2 linked regions of the Rhodobium gokarnense genome follow. The protein of the gene in region 2 interacts with the protein of the main gene of each other region in a pairwise test. Links are inferred from orthologs where the notes say so. Each region holds a gene or a part of one and is shown on either strand. Other genes may lie near its edges. The genes, in order: ftsZ and rlmN.

Evidence for each region.
Region 1: the proteins of rlmN (region 2) and ftsZ interact in binary tests that used the Escherichia coli proteins (3 or more experiments, as listed by UniProt). The link is inferred for Rhodobium gokarnense from one-to-one orthologs.

Annotation. Positions count from the first base shown.
Region 1 is NZ_JAOQNS010000003.1:322,446-332,516, forward strand. Bases 4,087-7,018 are described here. They hold ftsZ (cell division protein FtsZ), read right to left. Parts: upstream 6,470-7,018; coding sequence 4,703-6,469; downstream 4,087-4,702. Other genes in these bases: lpxC (UDP-3-O-acyl-N-acetylglucosamine deacetylase), read right to left, coding at 4,087-4,326; ftsA (cell division protein FtsA), read right to left, coding at 6,561-7,018. In the rest of the region: NAD-dependent DNA ligase LigA, read right to left, coding at 1-140; DNA repair protein RecN, read right to left, coding at 534-2,198; M2319_RS06745 (outer membrane protein assembly factor BamD), read right to left, coding at 2,297-3,184; more of lpxC, read right to left, coding at 3,361-4,086; more of ftsA, read right to left, coding at 7,019-7,886; M2319_RS06765 (cell division protein FtsQ/DivIB), read right to left, coding at 7,883-8,722; M2319_RS06770 (D-alanine--D-alanine ligase), read right to left, coding at 8,719-9,648; murB (UDP-N-acetylmuramate dehydrogenase), read right to left, coding at 9,652-10,071. UniProt on the Escherichia coli protein: Essential cell division protein that forms a contractile ring structure (Z ring) at the future cell division site. The regulation of the ring assembly controls the timing and the location of cell division.
Region 2 is NZ_JAOQNS010000003.1:10,043-20,095, reverse strand. The notes cover bases 4,133-7,046. They hold rlmN (23S rRNA (adenine(2503)-C(2))-methyltransferase RlmN), read right to left. Parts: upstream 6,234-7,046; coding sequence 5,031-6,233; downstream 4,133-5,030. Other genes in these bases: M2319_RS05245 (DUF1176 domain-containing protein), read right to left, coding at 6,412-6,924; M2319_RS05255 (hypothetical protein), read right to left, coding at 4,504-5,034; M2319_RS05260 (hypothetical protein), read left to right, coding at 4,133-4,419. Outside these bases: M2319_RS05280 (ABC transporter permease), read right to left, coding at 1-1,516; M2319_RS05275 (ABC transporter ATP-binding protein), read right to left, coding at 1,527-2,246; M2319_RS05270 (arylesterase), read left to right, coding at 2,366-2,998; M2319_RS05265 (arylesterase), read left to right, coding at 3,158-3,796; more of M2319_RS05260, read left to right, coding at 3,841-4,132; M2319_RS05240 (sigma-70 family RNA polymerase sigma factor), read left to right, coding at 7,371-7,940; M2319_RS05235 (TrmH family RNA methyltransferase), read right to left, coding at 8,024-8,626; M2319_RS05230 (NADPH:quinone oxidoreductase family protein), read left to right, coding at 8,843-9,817.

The sequences.
Region 1 (10,071 bases), 310 kb from region 2 along the record:
GCATCGCTGACCGAGGGCTGGTCGTCCAGATAGTAGCGGCGGTCGTGGCCGGCGATCTCCTCGGCAAGCCGGGCGAGCTCCGCGGCGGCCTCTTCTTCGGTGAGCTCTTCAACCGGCTTCTTTTGCGACCCGTCCGCCACGCGATTCTCTCCTCGTTGGCCCGGCGCCCCGCGACCGTTTCCCGGCGTTCCGTCCGTCCGTCTTCATGACGCGGAGGTCGACCAAGGCAAGCGCCCGCGACCAACCGCATCCGACACCCACACACTCGGCATCATCACCGGGCCCAGACCCGGTGATCCATGTTGCCTATCCTATAGGTATTGTCGCTTCAATAGGCCAGCAGGCGTTCCCGGTCTGCTGGGCCGGACCGTGTTGTCAGCCGAGCGAAAAAGCTGCCAACTGATTGTTTTGAAAGGCCTCATGGATTGCCGGGTCAAGCCCGGCAATGACGCGGAGTGGGGTGCGGGCGCCAGTCAGAACCGCATGCGCTGACCTTGATGCTAGTGCTTATCGTTTGGGGGCCACCCACCCCCTCACGGATGGATGAGCAGCTTGCCGGCCGCCGCCCGCGCCTCGTCGGTGACCGTGCTGCCGGAGAGCATGCGGGCGATCTCCTCCTGGCGCTCGGCCTCGCCCAGCGTGTCGAGCCGCGTCGCCACCGCCTCCTTGCCGACAGACGCCTTGGAAACCCGCAGATGGGCGTTCGCGCGGGCCGCCACCTGCGGCGCATGGGTAACGGTGACGACCTGCACCCGTTCGGCAAGGCGGCGCAGCCGGACGCCGATGGCTTCCGCGACGGCGCCGCCGACGCCGGTGTCGATCTCGTCGAAGATCAGCGTCGGCGCCGAGCCCTTGTCGGCGAGCGAGACCTTGAGCGCCAGCAGGAACCGGGCAAGCTCGCCGCCGGACGCCACCTTGACCATCGGCCCCGGTCGCGTGCCCGGATTGGTCTGCACCCAGAACTCGATGGTATCGAACCCGTCAGGGCTTTCCGATCCCTCGTCGGTCTCGATGGAGACGGAAAAATGCGCCCGCTCCAGCTTCAGCGCCGGCAACTCTTTGTCCACCGAGGCCTCCAGTGCCTTGGCCGTCTTTTGCCGCTTCGCAGAGAGGTCCTTGGCCGCCTTGACATAGGCTTTGCGGGCATCAGCGAGTTCGGCCTCCAGCCCTGCCAGCTTTTCCTCGCCGGCATCGAGATCGGCGAGGTCGGCGGCCATCTGTGCCGCGAGCGCCGACAGGTCCTCCACCGGCACCCGGAATTTTCGTGCAGCCCCGCGCAACGCGAACAACCGCTCTTCGGTCTGCTCAAGCACACGCGGATCGAATTCGGACGCAGCGATCGCGGCCTCCAGCCCGGCGCGGGCGTCCTCAAGGGAATCGATCGCCCGCCCGAGCGCATCGACGACGCCCTCAAGGACGCCGGGCGCTTCCGGAATCTTGCGCTCAAGCCGCCGCAGCACGCCGGACAGCTCCGGCACCGGAGAGGCCTGGCCGGAAATCGTCTCGTAGGCGTCGTTGATGTCGCCGGCGATCTTTTCCGCCTGCATCATCGCCTGGCGCCGCTCGGCAAGCTCGGTCTCTTCGCCCGACTGCGGCGCAAGCTGCGTGAGTTCCTCGACGCTGGTCCGCAAAAAGTCCGCCTCCCGACGCGCCTCCTCGATCCGTGTCTGGTGCTTCTTGAGGGCACTCGCCGCGACGCGCACCGCCTCGTGGATCGCCGCCACCCTGGCGGCGTCGGCTTCAAGCCCGCCGAAGGCGTCGAGCAGGCTGCGATGGGCGCTGGCATCGACAAGCGCCCGGTCGTCGTGCTGGCCGTGGATTTCGACGAGGCTCGCGCCGATCCGCCGCATCATGGCGACGCCCACCGGCTGGTCGTTGACGAAGGCGCGCGAGCGCCCGTCCGCGTTCTGCACCCGGCGCAGGATCAGATCGCCGTCGGCCTCGATCTCGTTCTCGGCAAGGAGTGCCCGCGCCGGATGGTCCATCGGCGGATCGAACACGGCCGTCACCTGGCCCTGGGAGGTGCCGTTGCGCACCAGCCCGGCGTCGCCGCGCCCGCCGAGCGCCAGCGCCAACGCGTCGAGAAGGATGGATTTGCCGGCGCCGGTCTCGCCGGTCAGCGCGGTCAGGCCGTCGGAAAACGCAATATCCAGCTTGTCGATGAGGACGATGTCGCGGATGGCGAGGGCGGCGAGCATGGCGGTCGGTCAGACGATCGATGCGATGGCGATAAGCGCGGCTGAAGCGGGACGGCCGCGCGAGACCGCGCGGCGCGCCGGCCGGCCGTTCCGCCGGCTCAGATCAGACCGGTACCGGAAAACGCCTTGCTGATCCAGCTTGCCTTATCCTCGTCCGGCTTGTAGCCGCCTTCCCTGAGCAGGGTGTAGGCGTCCTTGTACCATTCGCTGTCCGGGAAATTATGCCCAAGGACAGCCGCGGCCGTCTGCGCCTCGCTGACAACGCCGAGCGAATAATAGGATTCGGTCAGCCGGGCCAGCGCTTCCTCGATGTGCCGGGTCGTCTGGTACTTGGTGACGACGACGCGGAACCGGTTGATGGCAGCGATGTAGTTGCGGCGCGCCAGGTAGTAGCGGCCGACCTCCATCTCCTTGCCGGCGAGCTGGTCCCGCGTGATGTTGATCTTGCGGTTGGCGTCGTCGGCATATTCGGATTCGGGAAACCGGGTGACGACCTCCTGCATGGCGGCGAGCGCCTTCTCGGTCATCTTCTGATCGCGGGTGACGTCCGGGATCTGCTTGAAGTAGGACTGGCCGATGATGTAGAGCGCATAGGCCGTGTCCGGATCGGTCGGGTGCAGCGTCGCATAGCGCCGCGCGGCGATGATCGCGTCGTCGAACTTGCCGCTGGTGTAGTTCGTATAGGCCGCCATGATCAGCGCTTTTTGCGAATAGCGCGAATAGGGGTGTTCCTTCTCGACCTTGTCGAACTGCTGGGCGGCCTTGCTGTATTTGCCCGAATTCGTCAGCGCCAGGCCCTGATTGTAGAGCTGGTCGGCCGGCGTGCCGTCGAATTCTTCTTCCTTGGTCGAGCAGGCGCCGGCGATCAGCGCAGCGGCAATCAGCGCGGTCGCAGTACGCGCGGCCCGGCGCACGCCAGCCCGATCAGCCGAAATGCCCCGCTCTGCCGAAATGCTTCGGTGACGCGGATGTCTCATGGTCTCCATGCGAGCGTCGGTCCCTTCAGATGGCGCGGCGATACGCAACGTGCCGGAATTCGGTTCTTTCAAACCCGCCCATCCGGGCCTTTTACCCCAAATGGTGGCGCGATGCCACGTTCTGTGTCGTGGCATTGGAGCATTTTTGTGACCGAGGGAAGATGCGCGCGCGGCAGCGAGCCGGTTCAGGAAACGTCGGGCCCGAGCAGGGGCGCATTGACGAAGGTGGCGACATCGGCATGACCGGCAACGCCGCGCGAGGGCTTCTCCACGACCCGCCAGGCCGAGGCATCCTCGATCAGCGCCTTCAGCGCCAGGTAGTTGAGCTTGTGGCCGCCCTTGTAGGAGCGGTAGAGGCCGAGGATCGGCATGCCGGCAAGGGCGAGGTCGCCGACCGCGTCGAGCGCCTTGTGGCGGACGAACTCGTCCGGCCAGCGCACGCCCTCCGGATTGAGGATGCGGTCGTCGGCGATGGCGACGGAATTCTCCAGCGACGAGCCGAGGGCGTAGCCCATGGACCACAGCTTCTCCACGTCGCGCAGATAGCCGAAGGTGCGGGCGCGGGAAAGCTGGTCGCGGAACACCTCCGGGGTCAGCTCGGCGTCGAAACGCTGGCGGCCGATCAGCGGCGTGTCGAAATCGATGGTGATGTCGAAGCGGCAGCCGTCATGGGGCAGGAACTCGCCGAAGCAGTCGCCGCGGTCGACGCGGACCGGCTTCAGGACCTGCAGATAGCGCCGGGCGGTGGACGAGGCGACGAGGCCGACCTGCTCGATGGCGTCGACGAAGCGCCCCGAGCTGCCGTCCATGACCGGGACTTCCGGGCCGTCGATCTCCACCACGACGTTGTCGACGCCGAGGCCGCGGAAGGTCGCCATCAGATGTTCGATGGTCGCCACACTGGCGCCGCACGGAGAGGCGATCACCGTGCACAGCTCCGTCGCGGCGACGGACTGCCAGGTTGCCTCAATCTCGACTTCGGCGCCGGATTTGGGGTGGCTCAATTGAAAAACGATCCCGGAATCGGGATCGGCAGGGGTCAGGGTGATGGAAACGGGCTGGCCGCAATGTACGCCAATATCGGAAAGGGTTACCGCCTCGGCGAGGGTCGTCTGGAGCTCTCCTTTATGCCGATTGTTGTACCGCTTCATAAAGTGCCCCTTCGTTGAAACTCCGGTCCGAAGCCGCCGGCCGTGCCGGGTCGGTCCGTTCCGTCCCTTGAGGGGTCCTGCGCAAATGTCGAAAGTGTTTCGAACCGGCGCCTGGAGGTGGCGGGTGCACAGATCCCCATCCGATGCGACCTGTAGTCGACCGGACCGATCGTCACTTTATAGGCCGGGGGGTGGGGAACAAAATCAAGCTTTTTTACGTTTTGTTACGACTGATACACTCGTAACTTATTGAATCCATTGACTATCATGGAACCGCAAAACGGTCCTTTGCCTATTTCAAAACCAGGATCAAAAAACGGGCGCCGATTGTGCCGGCGCCCGTTTTTTTGTCTTCGTCAGGTCCCGCTTGAGGCCGTCAGTTGGCCTGGCGGCGCAGGAACGCCGGAATCTCCAGCTGGTCGTCCTCGAGCGGCGAAGCCTGGGGCGGCATCGTCCGGCCGTGCGGGTCCAGTTCGGCCTGGCGCGGGCGTTCGGCCTGCGGGCGCGGCGCCTGCGGCTTGGCGAATTCCGAGGTCGGCTTGCGCGAGGCTGCCGGCTTCGGGGCTTCGGCCCGCGGCGCTTCGGTGCGCACAGGCTCCGGCCGGACCGGCTCCTTGCGGGCGGGCGAGGCCGCGGCCTGCGGCGGCAAGCCGTGCTCCTCGTCCTCGTCTTCCCGGTGGACGAGGCCGCTGGCCAGCCGCCGAAGCAGGCTGATCGGGCGGCGCTCCTCGTCGTGGTCCTCGCCGCCGCGCAGCTCCTGCTGGGCGATCTGCGGGAACTCCTCGACCCGCGGCATGCGCGGCGCGCGCACCGGAATTTCCGCTGCCGGCGGGATGTAGGGCCCATCGACCTGGTCTGCCGCCGATTCCACAGCGGGGGCCTCGTCGAGTGCCGGGGCCGCATCGTCTTCCATCACCGGTTCGGGCCGATAGGGCTCGATGGTGACCTCCGGGTCGGCGCTCGTCGGGGCAGCACGCGGCGGCTCGGCCGGACGCGGCGCCTTGGCCGCCTGCGGGCGCGGCGTTGCCGGCACCGTGCGCGGCGTCGTCTCGGCCGCGATCGGCGCGATGTCCGCAGCGATCTCCGGCCGCTCGGCGCCCTTGCCGGAGGCGTTCTTCAGCCGCGCGGCCAGCTCCGCCATACGGGTCTCGGCCGGGCTCGCCTCTTCCATCTCGACCCGGTCGATGCCGGTGGCGACGACGGAGACGCGGATGATGCCCTCCAGGGAATCGTCGAAGGTGGCGCCGAGGATGATGTTGGCCTCGGTGTCCACTTCTTCGCGGATGCGGGTGGCCGCCTCGTCGACCTCGAACAGCGTCAGGTCCTTGCCGCCGGTGATCGAGATCAGAAGGCCGCGGGCGCCCTTCATGGAGGTCTCGTCGAGCAGCGGATTGGCGATCGCGGCTTCCGCCGCCTGCAGGGCGCGCTTCTCGCCGGAGGCCTCGCCGGTGCCCATCATCGCCTTGCCCATGGCCCGCATGATCGAGCGCACGTCGGCGAAGTCGAGATTGATGAGGCCTTCCTTGACCATCAGGTCGGTGATGCAGGCAACACCCGAATAGAGCACCTGGTCGGCCATCGCGAAGGCGTCCGCGAAGGTCGTCTTCTCGTTGGCGATCCGGAACAGGTTCTGGTTCGGAATGACGATCAGGGTGTCGACGCTGGCCTGCAGCTCCTCGATGCCGGCCTCAGCCGTGCGCTGGCGGCGCTGGCCCTCGAAATGGAACGGCTTGGTGACGACGCCGACGGTCAGGATGCCGAGCTCGCGGGCCGCCCGGGCGATCACCGGCGCCGCACCGGTGCCGGTGCCGCCGCCCATGCCGCCGGTGACGAACACCATGTGCGCACCTTCCAGGTGATCCTTGATCTCGTCGATCACCTCTTCGGCCGCGGCACAGCCGACTTCCGGCTGCGAGCCGGCGCCGAGACCCTCGGTCACCGCCACGCCCATCTGGATGATCCGCTCCGCCTTCGACAGCGACAGCGCCTGGGCGTCGGTATTGGCGACGACGAAGTCGCAGCCGTCCAGCCCGGCCTGGATCATGTTGTTGACCGCATTGCCACCGGCGCCACCGACACCGAACACGGTAATCCTGGGCTTCAGCTCGGTAATGTCCGGCATCTTCAGATTGATACTTGTCATGGCACCCTCGTGTGCTTCATTGGCAGCCGCGTCTTCGCGGCGTTCCGTTCCGTCTTCTTCAACCGTCACCGTTTTGACCCTTCCGCGGCTGTCAGAAGCTTTCCCTGATCCAGTTCCCGAACCGGGAGAAATAGCCTCCAGTTCCTGTCATTTTCTGGCGGGCGGAACGCACTTCGAACTGTTCGATTTGCGCAACTTGCGGATAGATCAGCAATCCGACCGCCGACGCGAAGGACGCACCCCTGGCCGCCTCCGGCAGGCCGGCCACACCCAGAGGCCGCCCGAGCCGGACATTGCGCCCGAGAATCCGTCGCGCCACTTCCGGCAGGCCGGTAAGCTGGCTCGATCCGCCCGTCAGGACGACGCGTTTGCCGATACGCCCGGCAAAACCCGATTGGTTGAGGCGATCCCGCACCATTTCCAGGATCTCCTCGATCCGCGGGCCGATGATCTGGGACAAAAGGGCTCGCGGAACCTGGGTCGCGGCATCGCCGTCATCCTCGCCGACCGGCGGAATCGTGAGCACCCGTCGCTCGTCCGCGGCCGTGCCGATGGCGCTGCCGTGCAAGGTCTTCAGTCGTTCGGCGTCCTGCAGCCTGGTCGACAGGCCGCGCGCCAGATCCGTTGTGATGTGGTGGCCGCCGAGCGGCACGGCGTCGACATGGACCACCTGGCCGCCGGCGAAGACCGCGATCGAGGTCGTGCCGCCGCCGATGTCGACGGCCGCAACGCCGAGTTCAGCCTCGTCTTCCGCCAGCGTCGACAGGCCACTCGCATAGGGTGTCGCCACCATGGTCTCGACGTCGAGATGGCTGCGGTTGACGGTCAGTTCCAGATTGCGCACCGGCGCGGCGTCGGCGGTCACGACATGCATGTCGACGCCGAGGCGCTTGCCGATCATGCCGCAGGGATCGTCGATGCCGCGATTGCCGTCGAGCGCGTAGCCGATCGGCAGCGAATGGACGACGATGCGCCCGTCATGGGCGGTGTGCAGGCTGCCGGCTTCCAGCACTCGCTGGATGTCGCTGCGCCGAACTTCCTCGCCGTCGATGAGGACGTTGGCGGAGAAGGCTTCGGAACCGAGCCGGCCGCAGGAGACGTTGACGATCAGCGATTCGATGGTCACCCCGGCCATCCGCTCGGCCGAATCGACGACCATGCGGATCGCCTGTTCGGCGGCATCGAGATCGACGACGACGCCGGACTTGACGCCGCGCGAGCGCTGGTGGCCGAAGCCGATCACCTCGATGGTGTGGGTGCGCCCGGGAAGAAGCTTGTCGGCCTCGCGCGGCTTCAGCTTGGCGACCAGGCAGCAGATCTTGGTCGAGCCGACGTCGAGCACCGACACGATCGACGGCCGCCGTGTCGTCAGCGGCCGCATCCGGGGCACGCGGGTGTCCGAAACGGCGCCGCTCATGTTTCCGCCCCGGCGGTCAGGCCGCTCTTCTTGATGAATTCGCGGCGCGCTTCCGCAGCGCCCTCGGAGAGCCGGACGACGATGCGGTCGTCGAGCCGGAGGTCGACGGCGGTGATGTCGCGCGACAGGAGCCCGTGCTCATTGTCGAGTGCGACCAGTTCCTTCAGCGCGGCATTGGCGCCCTTTTCCGGCAGCCGGATTTCGATGCCGTTGTCGAGCACCAGGTTCCAGCGCCGTTCGGCGACCAGCACGCCGGCGTTGACCCGCGGCTTCAGGGTCGGGAACCGGTTGAGAAGTTCGACATAGTCGGCGGCGCGCTTCTGGCCGCCATGGCCGACGATCATCGGCAGGCCGGCATAGCGCGGGCGGATGGTATCGGCGATCACCCTGCCGTCGCGGTCGATGACGGAAAGCACCTGGCCGCGCTGCCACAGCGCGAAGGGCTCCCGTTCCTTGACGGTGACCTGCAGGGTCGCCGGGTAGAGCTTGCGAATTGAAATCTGTTCGACCCACGGAATGTCCGAAACGCGGGAGTAGGCCGAGGCGATGTCGTAGGTGAACAGCGAGTTCTTTTCCGGGATCGCCAGCGCGGAGAGAATCTGGCGCTCCTCGATCTCCTTCTGGCCGGAGATGCGCACTTCCTTGATCGAGAAGCCGGCGGTCTCGGAGACGGCGTCGGTCACCTCCGCGGCATGGCCGCCAAGCACGATGCCGTACCAGCCCCAGCCGGCGAGGAAGGCAAGGGCGGCAAAGGTCCCGGCACGGGCCGGCAGCCACGCCGGACGGATGTCCGGCCGTGCCGTCCTTCTGGTCTTTCTCGCGCGATCACGGATCATCGCCCGCAACTTGCATCCTCCACCATCCATGCCACCAGCTCTTCGAAGGAGTGACCGGCATGGGCCGCCATCTCGGGCACAAGCGACGTCGCCGTCATTCCCGGCTGGGTGTTAACTTCAAGGCAAATCAGTTCCCCTGTGCCATGAAGCCGGTCGTCATAGCGGAAATCCGCCCGTGACACGCCGCGACAGCCGAGCGCTTGATGCGCCTTAAGGGAAAGATTCTGTATAGATTGGTAAATATTCGGTGAAATTTCTGCGGGCAGGATGTGTTTTGATCCGCCGGGGCGATATTTCGCGTCGTAGTCGTAGAAGTCCAGACCCACCGGTACGATGTCGATCACGCCGAGGGCGACATCACCCATTACCGCACAAGTAAGTTCCCGTCCCGGAATGTACCGTTCCACCATGACCATGTCGCCATAGGGCCAGTCGTCCCGGTAGAGTTCCTGGGGCGGATGCGCGGCCCCTTCGCCGACGATGAGGACGCCGTAGGACGAGCCCTCGGTGACCGGCTTGACGACGTAGGGCGTCTTCATCGGATGGCCCTTGGCGGCCTCCAGCCGGTGCATGACCTTGTGTTCGGCCAGCGGCACGCCGGCGGCCTTCAAGATGTGCTTGGCCTTTTCCTTGTTCATGGCGAGCGCCGAGGCAAGCACGCCGGAATGGGTATAGGGGATGGCGAGATATTCCAGGATGCCCTGGATGCAGCCGTCCTCGCCGAACGGGCCGTGCAGGGCGTTGAAGGCGACATCCGGCTTCAGATCGGCGAGCACCGCGGAAATGTTGCGGTCGACATCGATTCGCGTCACCCGGTAGCCGGCGCGCTCCAGCGCTTCGGCGCAGCCGGCGCCGGTGTTGAGGCTGACGTCCCGTTCGGACGCCCAGCCGCCCATCAGGACGGCGATGTGTTTCTGGTTGGCCATCGATTATCTCCCGAGGAACGGCTCGATGGTCACCCCCTCGGGCAGGACGCCGAGCCGTTTGATTTCCCAGTCAAGGCGGATGCCGGAGGTCTCCAGCACCCGCGCGCGGACGGTCTCGCCGAGCAGCTCAAGGTCGGCTGCCGTGGCGGTTCCGGTGTTGATCAAGAAGTTGCAGTGCTTTTCCGAGACCTCAGCGCCGCCGACCTTGAGGCCGCGGCAGCCGGCCGCATCGATCAGCTTCCAGGACGAGTTGCCCGGCGGGTTCTTGAAGGTCGAGCCGCCGGTCTTGTCGCGCGTCGGCTGGCGCTCCTCCCGGTAGCGCTCCACCTCGTCCATTTCGGCCTTCAGGACCTCAGGATCGGCCTGCTCGCCCTGGTAGACCGCCTCGACGAAGATGAGGTCGCCCGGGGCCTCGGAATGCCG
Region 2 (10,053 bases):
GCACCACGGTCGGCGTCAGCGCGCCGGGGCGGTGGATGTTGGCGACGGCGAGCCGGAGTTCGGTGCGGCGCGGCCGTGGCGCGGCGCGGGCGAGCGCCATGACGCCGATGGCGACGAGCCTCAGGATGGCGAAGGCGACGAGGGTCGCGGCGACATAGATGAGGGCGATGCGCCGGTCCTCGGCAAGGGTGACGGCGATCAGCGTCAGGGCGGCAACGGCGGCGCCGGTGGCGACGATGTAGCGCCAGCGGGGGAGTTTGCGGCTCGCCGAGACGTGGTCGCGGAAGAGAGCGGTTGGCGGCACGTCATGGGCGCGGCCGAGCGGCCAGACGGCAAAGGTCAGCGTCGTCAGCACGCCGTAGACGAGGGCCAGCAGAAGTTCGCGCGGGTAGACGCCGAAGGCGGTCTTGAACGGCAATATGTCCGCGAGCAGCGCGCCGGCCACATTCGGCAATATGGCGCCGACGACGAGGCCGACGGCAATCCCGATCAGCGCGATCGCAAGGATCTGGACCAGATAGACCTTGAAGACGAAATCGCCGTCCGCGCCGAGGCATTTGAAGGTGGCGATCACCTCGCGCCTTCCGTCGAGGTGGGAGCGCACGGCATTGGCGATGCCGACGCCGCCGACGACGAGGGCGGTGAGGCCGACCAGCGTCAGGAACTGGGCGAGACGCTTGATGTTGACGGAAAGGCCGGGCGCGGCGTTGGCGCGCGAGCGGATGCGCCAGCCGGCGTCCGGGAAGCGCTCCTTGGCGCGCTCGGTGGCACCGGCGATCTCGGCCTCGGTGGCGACGCGGTCCTGGGCCAGCCGGACCCGGTAGCGCCAGCGCACCAGGCTGCCGGGCTGGATGAGGGTGGAGGCATTAAGGGCTTCGCGGCCGATCATCAGGCGCGGGCCGAAATTGGCGCCGGAGCCGAGGAAGTCGGGCTCGCCGGCAATGACGCCCGTGACCTTCAGCGTCGTGCGGCCGAGCGAGAGGGTGTCGCCTTTTTGAAGCCCGAGACGGGCGAGCAGGGTCGGGTCGACGGCGGCGCCCCAGATCGTGCCATCGGCGTTGCTGCCGGCCGCGCCGAGGCGGTCATGGACGTTGCCGCCGTCTTCGAGGTCCAGCGTGTCGTAGAGCGGATAGGCGTCGTCGATGGCCTTGACCTCGACGAGAGCCTGCTTGTTCTCGTCGCTATCCTCGTCCGGCGCACGGGCCATGGCGCGGAGCGTCGCGACCTCGGAGATGTTGCCGAGGCTTTCGAGAAAACTGCGCTCCTCGGGCGAGGCCTCGCGGTGGACGATGGAAAAGGCGAGGTCGCCGCCGAGGATGGTCTGGCCTTCTGCGGCGATGCCCTCGGTCATGGCGCGCGACAGGGAGCCGACGCCGGCGATGGTCGCGACGCCGAGGAGGATGCAGGCGAGGAAGACGTAAAAGCCTTTCAGCCCGCCGCGCAGCTCGCGAAAGGCAAAGCGCGAGGCGATGGCGTAGGACGGCGTAGCGGCGGCAGGGGCGGACGGAAGGCTCATCAGTGGTCGCCTATTGCGCCGCCTGGGCGGCGTCGCGCAGCACGATGGTGCCGGAATGCATTTCCACCACGCGGTCGCAGCGCTCGGCCAGCTCGGGGTCGTGGCTGACCAGCACCAGCGTGGTGTTGCGGGCCTCGGCGGCGGCAAACATCAGGCTAGCGATCTCGCGCCCGGTCGCCTCGTCGAGATTGCCGGTCGGCTCGTCGGCGATAACGATGGCCGGCATCGGCGCCAAGGCCCGGGCGATCGCCACGCGCTGCTGCTCGCCGCCGGAAAGCTCGGCCGGATAGTGGGAGACGCGCGGGCCGAGGCCGACGGTCTCAAGCTCGGCGCGGGCCCGCTCGAAGGCATCCGGCGCGCCCTGAAGCTCCAGCGGCACGGCGACGTTTTCCAGCGCCGTCATGGTCGGGATCAGGTGGAAGGACTGGAAGACGATGCCGATGTTGCGGCCGCGAAACTTTGCGAGCGCACTCTCGTCGAGCTGGGTCAGATCCGCTCCGGCGACGACAACGCGGCCGCTGTCGGCGCGCTCAAGGCCAGCCATGGCCATCAGCAGCGTCGACTTGCCGGAGCCGGACGGGCCGACGATGCCGACCGACTGGCCGTTCTCGATCGAAAGGTCGACGCCTTTGAGGATGTGAACCCGGCTGGCGCCGGAACCCAGCGTCAGGTGCACCTTGTCGAGTTCGATGACGCTATCGGTCACGCTTTCGGTCGCATTTTCGGTCACTGGCCGATCCAAGGGGCGGTGTCCTATATTCTGTCAGGTGAGAGCGGGCGCGGTTCAGGGCGGATGCCCTGCCATATGGGGCGGCGCACGCAAGGCTTCAATTCGACCAGGGAAATCCGATGCGGCCCGAACCGATTGTCTTTCTGTCGATCCTCGGCATCCTCTTTGCCACCTTCAGCGCCATGGCCGGGGAGCACGTGAAGATCGTCGCGCTCGGCGACAGCCTGACCGCGGGCTACGGCCTGCCGCCCGGAAAGGGCTTTCCGACGCTGCTGGAAGGAACGCTGCGCGGGCGCAACCACGACGTCGAGGTGGTCAATGCCGGCGTCTCCGGCGATACCTCCACAGGCGGGCTTTCCCGCTTCGACTGGTCGGTGCCGCAGGATGCCGATGCGCTGATCGTCGCACTCGGTGCCAACGACGCGCTGCGCGGCATCGATCCGGACAAGACCCGCGCTGCGCTGGAAGGAATTCTGGAGAAGGCGAAGGCGCGCGGGTTGCCGGTGCTGCTGGCCGGGATGCTGGCGCCGCCGAATATGGGGCCGGACTACCAGGCCGAATTCGATCCGATCTATCCGGAGCTGGCGGAAAAATACGGGGTCGTCTTCTACCCGTTCTTCCTTGAGGGCGTTGCCGCCAAGCCGGAGCTGAACCAGGACGACGGCATGCATCCGAATGTCGACGGCGTCCGGGCGATGGTGAAGGGCATCCTGCCGAAGGTGGAGGAACTGATCGCCCGGGCGAAGGGCTGATGTCGGCGGCGTCTGTCGCGGGCGTTGCGGAGGTGCTTGGGGCGACGGGCCGCGCCAGGGCCGGGTATCCATGTGCTAGGGGTGTCGGCGCCGGCCGGCGGTCCTGATTCCCGTGGAGTGCCCGGTCAGGCGGTCTCAATGAAACAAAAGGACCTCCGCATGCGCTTTCCCAGACTTTTCGTGCTCGTCGTCCTCGGCGTGCTGCTTGCTCCCCTCAACGCCCTGGCGGACGGGCCCGTCAAGATCGTCGTCCTCGGCGACAGCCTCGTCGCGGGCTACGGCCTTGCTGCCGGTAGGGATTTTCCGGCCCGGCTCGAGGCCGCGCTGCGCGCGAGGGGCAAGGACGTTTCGGTCGTCAATGCCGGGGTGACCGGCGACACCGCTTCGGGCGGGCTCTCCCGCTTCGAGCGGTCGGTTCCCGAGGACGCCAAAGGACTGATCCTGGAACTCGGCATCAACGACGCCATGCGCCGGATCGATCCGCAAAAGACCGAGCGGGCGCTGCGCGCCATCCTCGACAAGGCGAGGGAGCGGGGCATGGCCGTGCTGATCGCCGGCATGGTCGCGCCGCGCAGCGCGGGGACGGACTATGCGGTCCGGTTCGACCCGATCTATGGCCGGCTGGCCGAGGACTACGGCGTGCCGCTCTACCCGTTTTTCCTTGACGGCGTCGCCGGCAAGCCGGAACTTAAACTTGCCGACGGCATCCACCCCAACCCTGAGGGCGTGGAGGTTCTGGTGACACGGATTCTGCCGAAGGCGGAGGAGCTGGTCGAGCGGGCCGCGGCCGCGAAGTAGCGATTGGCAAGCCCACAATTTGTGACGCACGGAAGGGGGCGGCGATGAAACGGGACACTGCCTTGGCCGGTCTCGCCGTGCTCGCCCCCACGGTCCTTTGCGTCCTTGCTCTCGTCAGCCCGCCGGCGGCGGCGCAGGGCTGGTCGGGCTCTTCCTTCATGCCGAGTGAAGGCACCGTGCGCTACGAGATGAGCCTGCAGCACATCTGGTCGCCGGCGCGCATGCGCATGACCGGCACCATGAGCGGCGATGCGGCCGGCATTCGCCAGACCCATTGCCTGCAGATGCCGGCGACCCCCGTCATGACCTGCCAGCGCACCGTCAACGGCGAGCCCGGACCGATCTACCAGGTGCCGGCGGCGCCCTTCGGGACGGCCGAGATGATGCCGCGCGGCTTCGGAGGGTATCCTGGAGGCGTCTATCCGGGCTTCGGCGGCTATCCGGGTATGGGGGGCGGCAATGGCTGGGCGCCCGGCTCCACGCTGCCCGGTTTCGGCACGCCGCCCTTTTCCTTCCCGGGCGGGCCTTATTCGGGTGGTCCGGAAATGGAGATGTCGGGAAGCTGGGAATGGCAGGGCTGGCGGATTTCCGGCCGCTTCGTCTATTCGCCGGTGGTCTGGTAGTTTTCTGAGACGGGCATTGACCGCGGCTCGCGAAGCGATCTGCCCGGCCGGCCAAATCCTCCGCGCGTTCTGGACCGAAGGTCTTCAATGCCCTTTGGGCGGGAGATCGCGCATGTCGGTGTCGGTGGTTGCCTGTTCTGGGCGAGCCGCCGTTTGGCGATGTCCGACCCCGACCTCCTGCCACTTACCCGCATTGCGGCCGGCGAGCAGCCAGTAGACGGCGCCGGCGAGGATGCCGGCGGCGAGCAGCAGCTCCCAGGCCCTGAACTCCGAGACATGGGTGTGCGGCACGATGTTGGTCGTCACGCTGGAGACGGCGGCAACGGCAAGGCCGCCGAGAAGATTCGACAGCGCGCTGCGGATGCTGAAGATCTCGCTGGCGATGATGGCAACGGTCGCCGGGATCAGGAAGGCGGCGCCGAGATAGGAGCCGGCAAGGCCGACGAGCAGGCCGGTCTCGATCATCGCCGCCGTCGGGTCGAGATAGGGATCGCGCAGAGCCGACCATTCGGTTCCGGCCGACAGGGTGACGACGGCGCCGGCCACATAGGCGGCAATCAGGTAGACGACGATGACCCAGAAGGACCTTAGGACGATGGCGAAGATGCGCCTCATGCCCCGGTGCCCGCGATCATCGCCTCCATGGCCATGCGCTCGCGGGCGCGAAGGCGCTCCGAGGCCGATTTGAGCTGGCCGCAGGCGGCGAGGATGTCGCGGCCGCGCGGGGTGCGGATCGGCGAGGCGTAGCCGGCCCGGTTGACGATCGCGGCAAAGGTCTCGATCGTCTCCCAGTCGGAGCACTCATAGGCCGAGCCCGGCCAGGGGTTGAACGGGATCAGGTTGATCTTGGCCGGAATGCCCTTCAGGAGCCGGACCAGTTCGCGGGCCTCTGCGGGGCTGTCGTTGACGCCCTTCAGCATGACGTATTCGAAGGTGATGCGGCGGGCGTTGGAGAGGCCCGGAAAGGTCCGGCAGGCCTCCATCAGCTCGGCGATCGGATACTTCCTGTTGATCGGCACCAGCACGTCGCGCAACTCGTCGCGCACGGCATGGAGCGAGATCGCCAGCATGGCGCCGATTTCCGCACCGGTCCGCTCGATCATCGGCACGACGCCGGCGGTTGACAGGGTGATGCGCCGGCGCGACAGGCCGAGGCCTTCATTGTCCGAGGCGATGAAGAGCGCTTTCTTGACGTTGTCGAAATTGTAGAGCGGCTCGCCCATGCCCATCATCACGATATTGGTCACGAGACGGCCTTCGCCCGGAACGATGGCCCCGGTCGGCGTAGCCGCGTCCGGAAAGTCGCCGATGCGGTGGCGGGCAAGGCGGATCTGGGCGACGATTTCGCCAGCAGTGAGGTTGCGCACCAGCTTCTGGGTGCCGGTATGGCAAAAGGCGCAATTCAGCGTGCAGCCGACCTGGCTGGAAACGCAGAGCGTGCCGCGCCCCTCCTCGGGGATATAGACTGTCTCGACCTCGACCGGGCGTCCGGCGCCATTGGGGGAGAAGCGCAGCAGCCATTTGCGGGTGCCGTCGACGGAGACCTGTTCGCTGACGATTTCCGGATAGGCGATGCTGTAGGCGGCATCGAGCCTTGCGCGCAGATCCTTGGCGATGTTGGTCATGGCGGCGAAGTCGTCGACGCCGCGCAGGTAGATCCAGTGCCAGAGCTGGGCGACGCGCATGCGCACCTGACGCTCCGGCACGCCAACCTGGCTGAGCGCCTCGCCAAGTTCCTCGCGATCGAGGCCGACGAGATTCGGGCGCTCGGCGCTTGCGGCGGGCGTTTCGGAAAGGGATGCGGTCTCGGTCATTGGCGGTCCGGTTGGCGTCTGTTCGTCAGGGGGCATGCGGCAACACGAAAACGAGCGACGCGGCCAATGGCCCGTCGCCCGTCTCGATACTCTCGGCCGATCATAGCCCAAAGCCGCCATATGGTGCCAGAGGCGGCGGCTTCAAAGGGCTCCGCCCCGCGGGCGGTCCCGCTTTCGGCTATTTGCAGGCGTTTGCCACGGCATCGAGCGCCGCGGTGATGCCGGACAGCGAATAGCTGTAGCTGGTGTTCGTGCCGCGCTGGGAAACGCCCTTCACCGTCATCCGCGAGCCCGCCTTCATGGCACCGACCAGCCGCTGTTCCTCGGCGGCGTTCGCCACCCAGGCCCCGTCACCCTTGGTGAACATGGAAAAGCTGGTGCCGTCGACGTCGACGCTGAGGTCGGAATCGGTCTTGAACGGATAGCCGACGAACATCGACGGCTCGTTGGCGACGTTCTGACCGGGACGGGTGCTGACGAAGAAGTAGACGTCGCCGTGGTCGACCGGCGGGCCGGGAAGCTTCTGCTTCGGCACGGACAGTGCGTAGCAGACCTTGCCGGAGGAATCGGAATAGGTGCGGACCTCCCAGTCGTTGTGCTTGGACAAGACACGGGAGGACTGCGCCTGAGCGCCGCTCGACAGAGCTACGGTCACAATTGCGACCAGGGCCGCTAAGCGTAATTTCATCATATCGTTCCGCTTTGTTCCTGCTCGTTCGATTGGGTCACCGTCACGTTTCCACGGTTTCCTCAAGAAAGCGTTACCAATTCATTGCGTCAGTGGCGCGCATTTTAGGCGTTTTTCGGGACGGGCCGCCGGTTCTCGGCCGGGGGCCGGCCTGCCGCCGCGGGCGGCAAGTTTAATCTTCCCTTAACAATAATTTTATCCCCGCTCTGCGGCGCCACCTCCGCCTTGAGCGTTACACGTGTCAATTCCCCTTTAGGAGACTGTTCCAAATGGACGTTCACCGCTCTAAGGTCGTTGGCTCAGAGGCTGTCGACAACAAATCAGGCGACAGTTTGTCATAAAGGATCGTTCGGCGGACGTGAAGACATCGCCCCGGATTGAGATGCCGTTCCGGCCGGGGGCGGGTGGAACGGAAGGGGGCACCGGCACAACCTGCATCAAAAACCAAAATGACTGTTGTGAGTAGACAGGAACACTTTGCCGACCTGATTGAACGGGTGGCTCGCGACGGCGACCGCGACGCGTTCACGGAGCTGTTCGACCACTTCGCCCCCAGGATCAAGGCGTATCTGATGCGCATCGGGGCCGAGGCCGGGCTCGCCGAAGAGGTCACCCAGGAGGTCATGGTCACCCTGTGGCGCAAGGCCGCCCAGTTCGATCGCAAGAAGGCGACGCTCTCCACCTGGCTGTTCCGGGTCGCGCGGAACCGGCGGATCGACATCCTGCGCCGTGGCAGCGATGCGGACCTTCCGTCCGACGATCCGCTGCTGATCCCGGAGGGCGATCCCGATCCGGAAACCCTCATCGATGCCGACCAGCGCGACCAGCGGGTGCGCGCCGCGCTCGCCGACCTGCCGGAAGAGCAGGTCGACCTCATTCGCCTGTCGTTCTTCGACGGCCTGTCGCACGGCGCCATCGCGGACCGCACCGGACTGCCGCTCGGCACCGTGAAGTCGCGCATCCGGCTCGCCTTCGGGCGCCTGCGCAACGCGCTCGCCGAAGACGCCGCCGGCGGGTGACTGCGGCGCGACCGGGCGCGTCACCGTTTCAAGCTTCCTCGTGCGCTTTTGCAGAACCGGGCCCCGGCGTCCGCGGTGGGGCGTTATTTGCGTCTTTCGCCGGTGTCGGGGGCCTGTCTTTTCGGCTGGAAGATCGTCTCGGGCCGGCGTCCGGAGCGAAAGCGCGGCTTGCCGTGGACATGGACCGCGATGTCTTCGCTCGGCGCCCCGGCCGCGACCGGGCGCTCGGCGAAGCGCCCCATGGTGCGGACGCGGTCATACATGACGATGGCGCCGGCCGTTGCCACGTTGATGCAGAAGGCGGTCGGGATCTTGATCACGTGGTCGCAGCGCTCGACCATCTGCGGCGACAGCGAACCCGCCTCCGAGCCCAGCACATAGGCCGCCCGCAAGGGATGGCCGAAGCTCGGCAGTTCCACCGCGTCGTCGAGAAGCTCCACGCCGACGAGCTTACAGCCGGCCGGCAGGTCCATCTCCTGAACGCCGGGCCAGGCGAAATAGGGCATGTGCTGGGCCGAGCGGGAGGTGTCCGATCCGGTTCGCCCGAGTGCCCGGTCGGCATCGACGGTGAAGGCAAAGGCGGCGCCGAAGGCATGGGCCGTGCGCATCAGATTGCCGAGATTGCCGGGCTTGGAGAGGCCCTCAACGCCGATGGCGAAATAGCCGCGCGGGGGTTTTGACGTCATCGCTTCCGTTGCTTCCCTTTCGCGCCAGGCCGGATGGCACCGGGACGGCGGCTGTCCGGCCGCTGGCGGCTTCCGGCGAATCGGCACCCATGCTACCAGATTGGGGTGCCGGTCCGCCGTCCGCGGCGGATTTCCGGCCATCAGCGTGGTTGCATGGCCGGGCGGGGCGGCGGTGTCAACCGAAAGGGCGTTCCGGATCGGCCGGGGGAGGGGTTGATGAAAGCGGTTCTGTGCAAGGAACACGGCGGCGAGGACCATCTCGTGCTTGCCGATGTGGACGAGCCCGTCGCCGGTCCCGGCGAGGCGGTGGTCAGGGTCCATGCGGCTGCGCTCAATTTCTTCGACACGCTGATCATTCGCGGCAAATACCAGTTCAAGCCCGAGCTGCCGTTTTCGCCGGGCGGCGAGATGGCGGGCACGGTGGAATCGGTCGGCGAGGGCGTCGATCGGCTGAAGCCCGGCGACCGGGTCGTCGGCTATATCGGCTGGGGCTGCTGCCGGGAAAAGGTTGTGGCGCCGGAGGATCAGCTCATCGTGCTGCCGGACGGGGTCGATTTCGAGACCGCCTCCGGCCTCATCATCATCTACGGCACGACGCTGCACGCGCTGGAAGAGCGCGCGAACCTCAAGCCCGACGAGACGCTGGTGGTGCTCGGCGCCTCCGGCGGCGTCGGCCAGGCGGCGATCGAGCTCGGCAAGATTCTGGGCGCTCGGGTCATCGCCTGCGCGTCGTCGCAGGAGAAGCTCGACTTCTGCCGGTCGCTCGGCGCCGACGACCTGGTCAACTATGCCGACGGCGACCTCAAACAGCGCCTGAAGGACCTTACCGACGGCGCCGGCGTCGACGTCGTCTACGATCCAGTCGGCGGCGACCATGCGGAACAGGCGCTGAGGGCGCTGACCTTCGGCGGCCGGTTCCTCGTCATCGGCTTTGCCTCCGGCGAGATCCCGAAGATCCCGCTGAACCTTGTGCTCCTGAAAGGCATCGACGTGCGCGGCGTGTTCTGGGGCGAGGCGGTGGCGCGCGATCCGGACCGGCACCGGGAGAGCATTTCGCGGCTCCTCGCCATGGTCGCGGACGGGTCCTTGAAGCCGCACATCCACGCCACCTACCTGCTCGACGAGGTGCCCGAAGCGCTCACGGAAATCCGCGAGCGCCGGGTCAAGGGCAAGGTGGTGATCACGCCTTAGTTTGTCGCTCACGGCCGAGCGTTCGCTACGCTCACTGGCCTCCGCGGGGGCGGCGCAACGGCGCCGGCGCGCAGTCGCGCTTGCGCGCCCTTTGGGCGCGATGGTGCCTCGCGAGGGTTTCTTTGCGCTCGCGGCCGAGCGCGTGCTTTGCCCGCTGGTCTCTGCGGAGGCGGCACATCGGAGCCGGCGGCCGGTCGCGCTTGCGCGCTCTTTAGGCCCGATGGTGCCGCCTTCCT